Regions from separate parts of the Staphylococcus sp. GDY8P57P genome, predicted to be linked through region 1. Evidence: predicted binding sites of a transcription regulator. Region 1 holds the regulator's gene; the other holds the start of a gene.

Region 1 (4,580 bases):
ATTCTTTGATTGAACTAACCCACCATAAAACAAGCTAAGCCCAGGGGTCATTACCCAAACAAGTAAAGTGCAAAGAAATAAAAAAATTGTGTCATCCATCTTCATAATTACCACTTCCTTTGAAAATATCATAATGATACTTCAAAGAAATAGCAAAAATACGTAAGATAAAATGACACAATATGTTACATAATATAACAGTGTTTTAATCACTTATTTCGTTTTAAGCTTTTTGAATTGTAATTGTCCAAGATGCATCATCTAATTGTTCATAATTCGTAACTGGATAACCTTGTTCAGCCGCCCAATTTGGAATAGCTTCTGTTGCTTGCGTACAATCGAAATCTATTTTAAGTTCATCACCATTATCTAATGTTTGCATTTTCTTTTGTGCTTCGATAAGTGGGAATGGACATACCATACCTACTGTACCTAATTCATATAACATTGTTATTCCTCCAATTAATTATGTTGTTTGTGTTTGTTTTGGAACTGCAGTAGTTTGAGATTGTGATGTTTGTTTTTCTAACTTTTTCATTGGTCTAATGAAAATAAAGTAACTCATAAACCATACACCTAAAATCATAGAACCTAGTGCAATCCAGCCTTTCCAAGACATAATAGCTGTTTCTACTAAGCCATTACCAATTGAACAACCACCTGCTACTGAGGCACCGAATCCCATGCAAATACCACCAATAGCACTATTACGAATCGTCTTCTTATCAGGTAATCGCCATTTGAATTCACGCGATCCTCTAGCAGCGATATATGACCCTAAAAAGATACCTAATATTAATAGTACACCCCAATCTATTAACTGAGTATCTCCTGTAATTAAAAACGTAATTAAGTTTGCTGATGGTGTTGTGATGCCTAAACCATAATCTCTACCAGTTGACATACTCATCGGCCAAGCAATTAATGCTATCAAACCAACTGCTATACCAGCTACAAATGGGTGGTATCGTTTTTCAAATAAATAATGTCTCAAGCCACTATATTTTTGCTTAAGCTTTGGAACCGCAAATTTGGGTTTAGGTTTGCGTAACGTTTTAGTTACAAAAATAATCGTGATGATCGTTAATATTAACGTAAATACCCACATTGGAATACCCGTTGTCTGAGACATATTGGCATTGATATTTGTAGGTTGATTTATCCACGTCATCACTGGAAGCAGCACACCTGTTTTAGTAATTGCCGCAGTTACTGCATATAACACGAGTGCTACCCAACTTCCAATTAAACCTTCACCAGCACGATACCATGTACCTGTAGCACAGCCTCCTGCTAATACAATACCTATTCCAAATATAAACGCACCAATGATGGTACCAATAATTGGAAATGTACTATCAGGTATTGAAATAAGATTTAACCCAGTTAAAATAAGTAGTCCTATACTTTGGACTGTAATAGCTACTAATAAAGCATAAAACATTTTGTTATTTTTTTGAACATACATGTCTCTAAAGCCACCAGCTAGACAAAAACGTGTACGTTGCATAACAAACCCTAATAATATTCCAACGATAAGACCACTAATAATCATCCATATCACTATTAATTCATCCTTTCCCGATTATTTTACTAAGGTATTATAATCAATTGTACTAAATTTGGCAACTTCTTAAAATAAAATGCTTCTAGCGATTTTTCACACGACCTATAAATTATTGCATTGGATTCACTCAATGTTGGCTAACAAAACGGGAGTGGGACAGAATTCTTTTGAATTCGTCGTCCCACTCCCAACTTGCTTTGCTTGTAGAATTTCTTAGTGAAATTCTCTTTGTTGGGGCCCCGACTCCCAACTTGCTTTGCTTGTAGAATTTTTTAGTGAAATTCTCTTAGTTGGGTCCCCACCCGCAAGGATGACTAGAACTGAGAAAAGCTTGGTTTAAGCCCCTTATCAGTTCAGTCAGCAACTGCGAATTTGCTAAATAGCATGATTATATTATTTATGTCCCAGAGTGCTGTAATAAAAGTGACGTTATTTAATTGGAATAATTTTTCATGAAGAATAGCAATGATTGCAATTCTATACCTAAGTCAATATGATGAACTTGTACACTATTAGGTACTTCTATTCTAGTTGGTGTGAAATTTAAAATACCATTAATATTTGCTTCAATTAACTCATTTGCCACACGTTGCGCTACACTTTCTGGCGTCGTTAAAATAACAACATTAATATCTTTGTCAGCAAGAACTTGTTTTAAGTCGTTCATATGATGGACAGTCACATCACCAATCTTATTTCCGACAATGTGCTCATCAACATCAAAAGCCTCTGTAATGGTCATTTCATCATGAATTGAAAAGTTATACGTTAAAAGTGCTCTACCTAAATTACCAACACCTACCAATGCAATGTGTATATTATCGCTATCACTAAGTGCCGTTTTAAAGAATTCTAATAAACTATCTATATTGTAACCATAACCTTTTTTCCCTAATTCTCCAAAATATGAGAAATCTCTACGAATGGTTGCTGATTCAATATTTAATGCCTCGCTAATCGCTTTTGAATTCACTCTGTCTATGCCTTTTGATTTTAACGTGTTAACGAATCTGTAATATAAAGGTAATCGTTTCAAAGTTGCCCGTGGAATTTTAGATTTATTTTGAGCCATTTAAAATGCCCCCCTTTCGTTTGAATTTTATAATCTATGTATCCAAACTATTTTGAGTGCTATACGTTTTAAATTTTTAAAATTTTCTTATGTCCTATTATGAATACTGGAATATTATACCTTAACGCATTTTAAAAATAAATAACTTAGTTTCAAGAAACTAAGTAATATGGTAAAATATAGAGTAATATACAACTTAATTTCGAGTAATAAACTTACAAATAGAAAGGTGAAACCTGAATGATACTCTTGCAATTAAATGACATTTCGAAATCATTTGATGGTGATGATATTTTCACACGTGTGAATTTCGAAGTAAAGACAGGCGAACGAATCGGAGTCGTAGGTCGTAACGGTGCTGGAAAATCAACCTTAATGAAAATTATTGCCGGTGTTGAAGATTACGATAGCGGCCATATTTCTAAAATTAAAAATTTACGAATGGGTTACCTGACCCAACAAATGACGCTTAATTCATCCGCTTCAGTGTTTGAAGAAATGTCTAAACCATTTGAACATCTCAAAAAGATGGAACGCTTAATTAAAGAAGAAACGAACTGGCTCGCTGATCATGCATCTGACTATGATTCTGATGCCTATCAACAACATATGGAACGTTATGAATCATTAACCAATCAATTTGAACAACTCGATGGTTATCAATATGAAAGTAAAATCAAGACAGTTCTACATGGTTTAAATTTTAACGAAGATGATTTTGATAAACCTATTAACGATTTTAGTGGTGGTCAAAAAACACGATTATCATTAGCACAAATGTTATTAAATGAGCCAGATTTATTACTATTAGACGAACCTACAAACCATTTAGATTTAGAAACAACAAAGTGGTTAGAAGATTATTTAAAATACTTCAAAGGTGCCATCGTCATCATCAGTCACGATAGATACTTCTTAGACAAGATTGTCACGCAAATCTATGATGTGGCACTTGGTGATGTTAAACGTTATGTAGGCAATTACGAGCAATTTATCGAGCAACGTGATAAGTATTATGAAAGTCGCATGCAAGAATATGAACGTCAACAAGATGAAATTAAGCGATTGGAAACCTTTGTAGAAAAAAATATTACACGTGCCTCAACAAGTGGTATGGCAAAAAGTCGTCGCAAAACATTAGAGAAAATGGAACGTATCGACAAACCAATGTTAGACGCAAGAAGTGCCAATATTCAATTTGGGTTCAATCGAAATACAGGAAATGACGTGATGCATATTCGCAATCTTGAAATTGGTTATGATGCGCCTATAACATCTCCAATTAACATAGAAGTCACGAAAGGCGATCATATCGCAATCATAGGTCCTAATGGTGTAGGTAAAACGACGCTAATTAAGACAATCGCACAACGACAAGATCAAATAGACGGTAATATTACCTTTGGTGCTAATCTACAAATTGGCTATTATGATCAAAAGCAAGCAGAATTTAAATCCAACAAAACAATTCTCGACTATGTTTGGGATCAATATCCAACTATGAACGAAAAAGACATACGCGCTGTATTAGGACGTTTCTTATTTGTACAAGATGATGTTAAAAAAATTATTAACGATTTATCTGGTGGCGAAAAAGCACGATTACAATTAGCACTCCTTATGTTACAAAGAGATAACGTCTTAATCCTTGATGAACCTACAAACCATTTAGATATTGATTCTAAAGAAATGCTTGAACAAGCATTAAAAGATTTTGAAGGAACGATTCTATTCGTTTCCCATGATCGATACTTTATTAATCAATTAGCTAATAAAGTCTTTGATTTAAATATAGATGGCGGTCAGATGTATCTTGGAGATTATCAATATTATATTGAGAAAACAGAGGAAGCAGCTGCATTAGAAGCATTTGAAAATGAACGTAATGATGATAGCAAGAATGATGTTTCCAATCAAAACGTAAACAATAACACCATCAAT
Region 2 (4,580 bases), on a different contig from region 1:
GAAAGATGCTGCGCAACAAGCACTTGATATGGGTGTAGAAGCGGGAATGAATTCTACGTTAGACCAACTTGATGCACTATTGAAACGTAAAAAGTCATAAGGATGTCAAAAAATCTCACTAAATTTACGTTATAATGTAGATGAAATGAGGTTGATGAAATGAAGGAAAGATATTTGAAAGTACTTGCTTTATTTTCAGTTAGTACTTTAATCCCTACAATCCTATTGAATTCAAAAGCGATTGATAATAGTGCAATTAAATATGTGTTAAGAACTGCATTAGGCTATGGTATCTTTGCTACAGGATTGCGTTATTTATCTAGACTTAAATCACAAAAATAGTAAATCTCAAAGTGAGGTGGCATCGTGTTTACACGACACGAGCTCACCTCACTTTTTTGATGTTTGAAATTTAATCTATTCATGTTTTCTTAAAAAATATATAATTGAAACATAACTTGAAAAGGATGTAGGGGGCATACATATGTTGAAGAACAATAAAACGGTTGAAGATACCCACGCAACTCGTGATATTGTAGAAGCGGCTGTTGGACAAGTACAGACGAAAGAAATCATGGCAAAGAAAACGCCTGGACGATACGCTTTGAAAGCGATGATGTCAGGTTTTTTATTAGCAATCGTAACTGTATTTATGTTAGCAATTAAAACACAATTTGCTGGAACTAACGAAGGATTAGTTAATTTATTGGGTGCGATTGCGTTTAGTTTAGCTTTAGTTTTAATTGTATTGACTAATTCAGAATTATTGACCAGTAATTTTATGTATTTAACGGTAGGCTGGTATTACAGAGCGATTACTATTAATAAGATGCTACTCATTTTCTTATTCTGCTTTATTGGAAATATTATTGGCGGATTTATTTTATTTTTCTTAATGAAAGGGACACATATAATGACGCCGGAAATGATTGCCAGTTTAAGTAAAACAGTACATATGAAGACAGTAGAATCAACATGGCTAAATATTTTAGTTAAAGCCATCTTTTGTAACTTCTTTATTAATATTGGTATTTATGTATCTATGTTATTTAAAGAAGGATTAGCAAGAGCGTTCTTTATTGCGGCAGGAGTTGTCGTGTTCGTATTTATGGGTTATGAACACGTTGTCTTTAATGCAGGTTTATATGCAGGCATGGTGTTTTATAATTTAGATGCACTTTCATGGTTAGATGTTATCAAAAATATTGTGTTTGCTTTAATTGGTAACTATATCGGTGGGGGTATCTTTATTGGTTTAGTTTATGCCTATTTGAATGGTTCACGTGATAGTTTAATTAATAAATAAGGCGGATTGGTTGAGATTAACGGCTAGGATAATGAATTCATTAGGAATTCTACCCTATGTTTGTCTCAACTTTTTTTATTAGTGACAAATTAACCAACAGACTTGACTTGATTAGTAGAAAAACATATGATTTTAATCAACATTTAAAGTTTAATGACGCATTCAATGGATTGTGATTGCACATGGATTAAAGGGGGATGACAGGATTGGTAGCCAATATTTTAGTTGCACATGGTATGAGAAAAGGTGACCAAAATCAAGCGTTAGAAGCATTTTTAGAGTCGCTCTTAAGAGATGAAACCTATCAATATGAACTCGCATTTATAGAGAGTGAAGAGAAAAGTATTGAGAATACAATAGGGCGTTTAATTCAAGCGGGAGAAACACATTTTAAAGTGGTGCCGTTATTAATTTTTTCAGCCATGCACTATATTGTAGATGTGCCGAATATACTTGCGCACATTAAACAAACACACCCACAAATTCATTACGAGATTAGTGAACCACTTGGCACACACGATTTAATGGTCGATTTAGTTGAAAGACGAATTCGAGACGTTAATGTGGATGCTTCGGTAAATCATGCCATTGTTCTTATTGCGCATGGTAGTTTTTCATATACGCAAGCGCATGATGAGTTGAAATCCTTTGGTAAGAAGCTAAAGCAAGACGTACCTGTCTTTTGTCGAACATTATATGGTGATATTACCTTCAGAAATGATTTAGACCAATTAGCTGAGCAGTATGAAACATTAATTGTTGTACCTATGTTTCTATATGATGGACGCCTTGTTAATAAAGTGAAACGCCTGATTTCGGAAATGGATATTCAAGGTACACTGCATATTACGCCATCTATCAACTTTGATAACATTTTAAAATTAATTATTAGTGATCGTTTAGAACAATTAGATAATAAATAAACTCAGATTATAAGGAGTAGGACGCCATTCGTATTGAATGCATTGTCCTACTCCTATTATTTTATGTGCAAATAGCGTATTAGGGAATTCCCCGATTTTACTAATATTTGTGAATTTAATCACATTTTTAAGGGGATTTGTTATAGAATAACAGTGAAGAAACAAATGTATAAATTCAAACATTTAATAATAACAAATATTGCAAATGGAAAATAAGTAAATTTTAAGTGATAAAAGGGGCATATTTTATGACTAAACAAAAATTAGTAATGATTGGAAACGGCATGGCAGGTTTAAGAACGATCGAAGAAATTCTTGAACGTTCTGATTCACAATTTGATATCACGATTATTGGTAAAGAACCTTACCCGAATTATAACAGAATTATGTTATCAAATATATTACAAAAGAAAATGACTGTTGAAGAAACAATCATGAATCCATATGAATGGTATGAAGAAAATAACATCGAGTTAATCGTTAATGACCCAGTGGAAACAGTTGATCGTTCCGCTCAAACGGTAACAACTTCAAAAGGTATTGAAGTTAAATACGATATCTGTATTTTTGCAACTGGTTCAAGTGCATTTGTATTACCTATACCTGGTTCAGATTTACCAAGTGTAATTGGTTGGAGAACAATCGAAGATACTGAACGTATGATTGACATCGCTAAAACGAAAAAAAGAGCAGTCGTCATTGGTGGTGGATTGTTAGGACTTGAATGTGCAAGAGGTCTTATGGACCAAGGCATGGAAGTTACTGTATTACACCTAGCAGAATGGCTAATGGAAATGCAGCTAGACCGTAAAGCTGGTGGTATGCTTAAAGCAGATTTAGAACGTCAAGGTATGAATATCGAGTTACAAGCAAACTCTAAAGAAATTATAGGTAAAGATGATGTTGAAGCGATTAGATTAGCAGACGGAAGAGTGATTGAGACGGATTTAGTCGTTATGGCAGTAGGTATCCGTCCATTTACACAAGTCGCTCGAGACGCTGGCTTAGAAGTAAATAGAGGTATTGTCGTTAACGACTATTTACAAACATCAGATCCAAATATTTACGCTGTCGGTGAATGTTCAGAACATAATGGCAAAGTATACGGTTTAGTCGCACCACTTTATGAACAAGGTAAAGTGTTAGCCGACTATTTAACTGGCAAAGAAACAGAAGGTTATAAAGGGTCTACAACATTCACTTCATTAAAAGTATCTGGCTGTGATTTATACAGCGCAGGACAAATTGTTGAAAATGATAATGTCCATGGGATTGAAATTTTCAATAGTGTAGATAACATTTATAAAAAAGTGTACTTAAGTGAAGGTCAAGTTGTCGGAGCAGTGTTGTACGGTGATACGGATGATGGTTCAAGATTTTATAACATGATGAAAAAACATGAATCTTTAGAAGACTATACATTGGTTTCATTATTATACAAAGGTGGCGAAGAAGCGGTAACATCAATTGCTGACATGCCAGACGATGAAACGATTTGTGGTTGTAATGGTGTCGATAAAGGTACGATTGTGAATGCAATTACTACGAAAGGTTTAACATCTGTTGACGAAGTTACAAAAGCAACTAAAGCAGGTAACTCTTGTGGTAAATGTAAAGGTCAAATCGGCGAGTTATTACAATGCACATTAGGTGATGACTTTGTAGCAGCAAAACCAACTGGTATTTGTGCATGTACAGACTTAACACGCGACCAAATTGTAACGCAAATCAGAGCTAAAGGGCTTAAAACTTCTAAAGAAGTGCGTCATGTTCTCGATTTTAAAGATAAAAATGGTTGCCCTAAATGTCGACCAGCAATTAACTACTATTTAAATATGGTATATCCACATGATCACCAGGATGAAAAAGAATCACGATTCGCAAATGAACGTTACCATGCTAATATTCAAAACGATGGTACATTCTCTGTTATTCCACAAATGCGTGGTGGCGTAACAGATGCTGATCAATTGATTCGATTAGGCGAAGTTGCTAAAAAATACAACGTACCTTTAGTTAAAGTAACAGGTTCACAACGTGTCGGTTTATACGGATTGAAAAAAGAAGAATTACCTCAAGTTTGGAAAGATTTAGGTATGCGTTCAGCTTCAGCTTATGGTAAGAAAACACGTTCTGTTAAAAGTTGTGTCGGTAAAGAATTCTGTCGATTTGGTACACAATATACTACACGCTTAGGTATTCGTTTAGAAAAAACATTTGAATATATCGACACACCACATAAATTTAAAATGGGTGTATCTGGTTGCCCACGTAGTTGTGTTGAATCTGGTGTTAAAGATTTCGGTGTTATCTCAGTAGAAAATGGATATCAAATTTATATTGGCGGTAAC

What was found. Region 1 encodes Rex, which represses fermentation and respiration genes when NADH is low (regulators of the CRP and FNR family bind a similar motif). Its sites were predicted from a motif close to TTGTGAAATATTTCACAA; they were not measured.
Region 2: the regulator Rex is predicted to act here: its motif matches at 2,337-2,354, upstream of nirB (nitrite reductase large subunit NirB).

The regions. Positions count from the first base shown of each region.
Region 1 is NZ_JAESLK010000009.1:89,545-94,124, forward strand. Features, by position in the region: gene KA878_RS04285 (ammonium transporter) at 1-105, opposite strand, end outside; gene KA878_RS04290 (sulfurtransferase TusA family protein) at 224-448, opposite strand; gene KA878_RS04295 (YeeE/YedE family protein) at 467-1,564, opposite strand; gene KA878_RS04300 (redox-sensing transcriptional repressor Rex) at 2,001-2,639, opposite strand; gene abc-f (ribosomal protection-like ABC-F family protein) at 2,880-4,580, shown strand, end outside.
Region 2 is NZ_JAESLK010000019.1:265,097-269,676, forward strand. Features, by position in the region: gene KA878_RS08140 (SRPBCC family protein) at 1-100, shown strand, start outside; gene KA878_RS08145 (hypothetical protein) at 160-342, shown strand; gene KA878_RS08150 (formate/nitrite transporter family protein) at 485-1,306, shown strand; gene KA878_RS08155 (sirohydrochlorin chelatase) at 1,513-2,229, shown strand; gene nirB (nitrite reductase large subunit NirB) at 2,478-4,580, shown strand, end outside.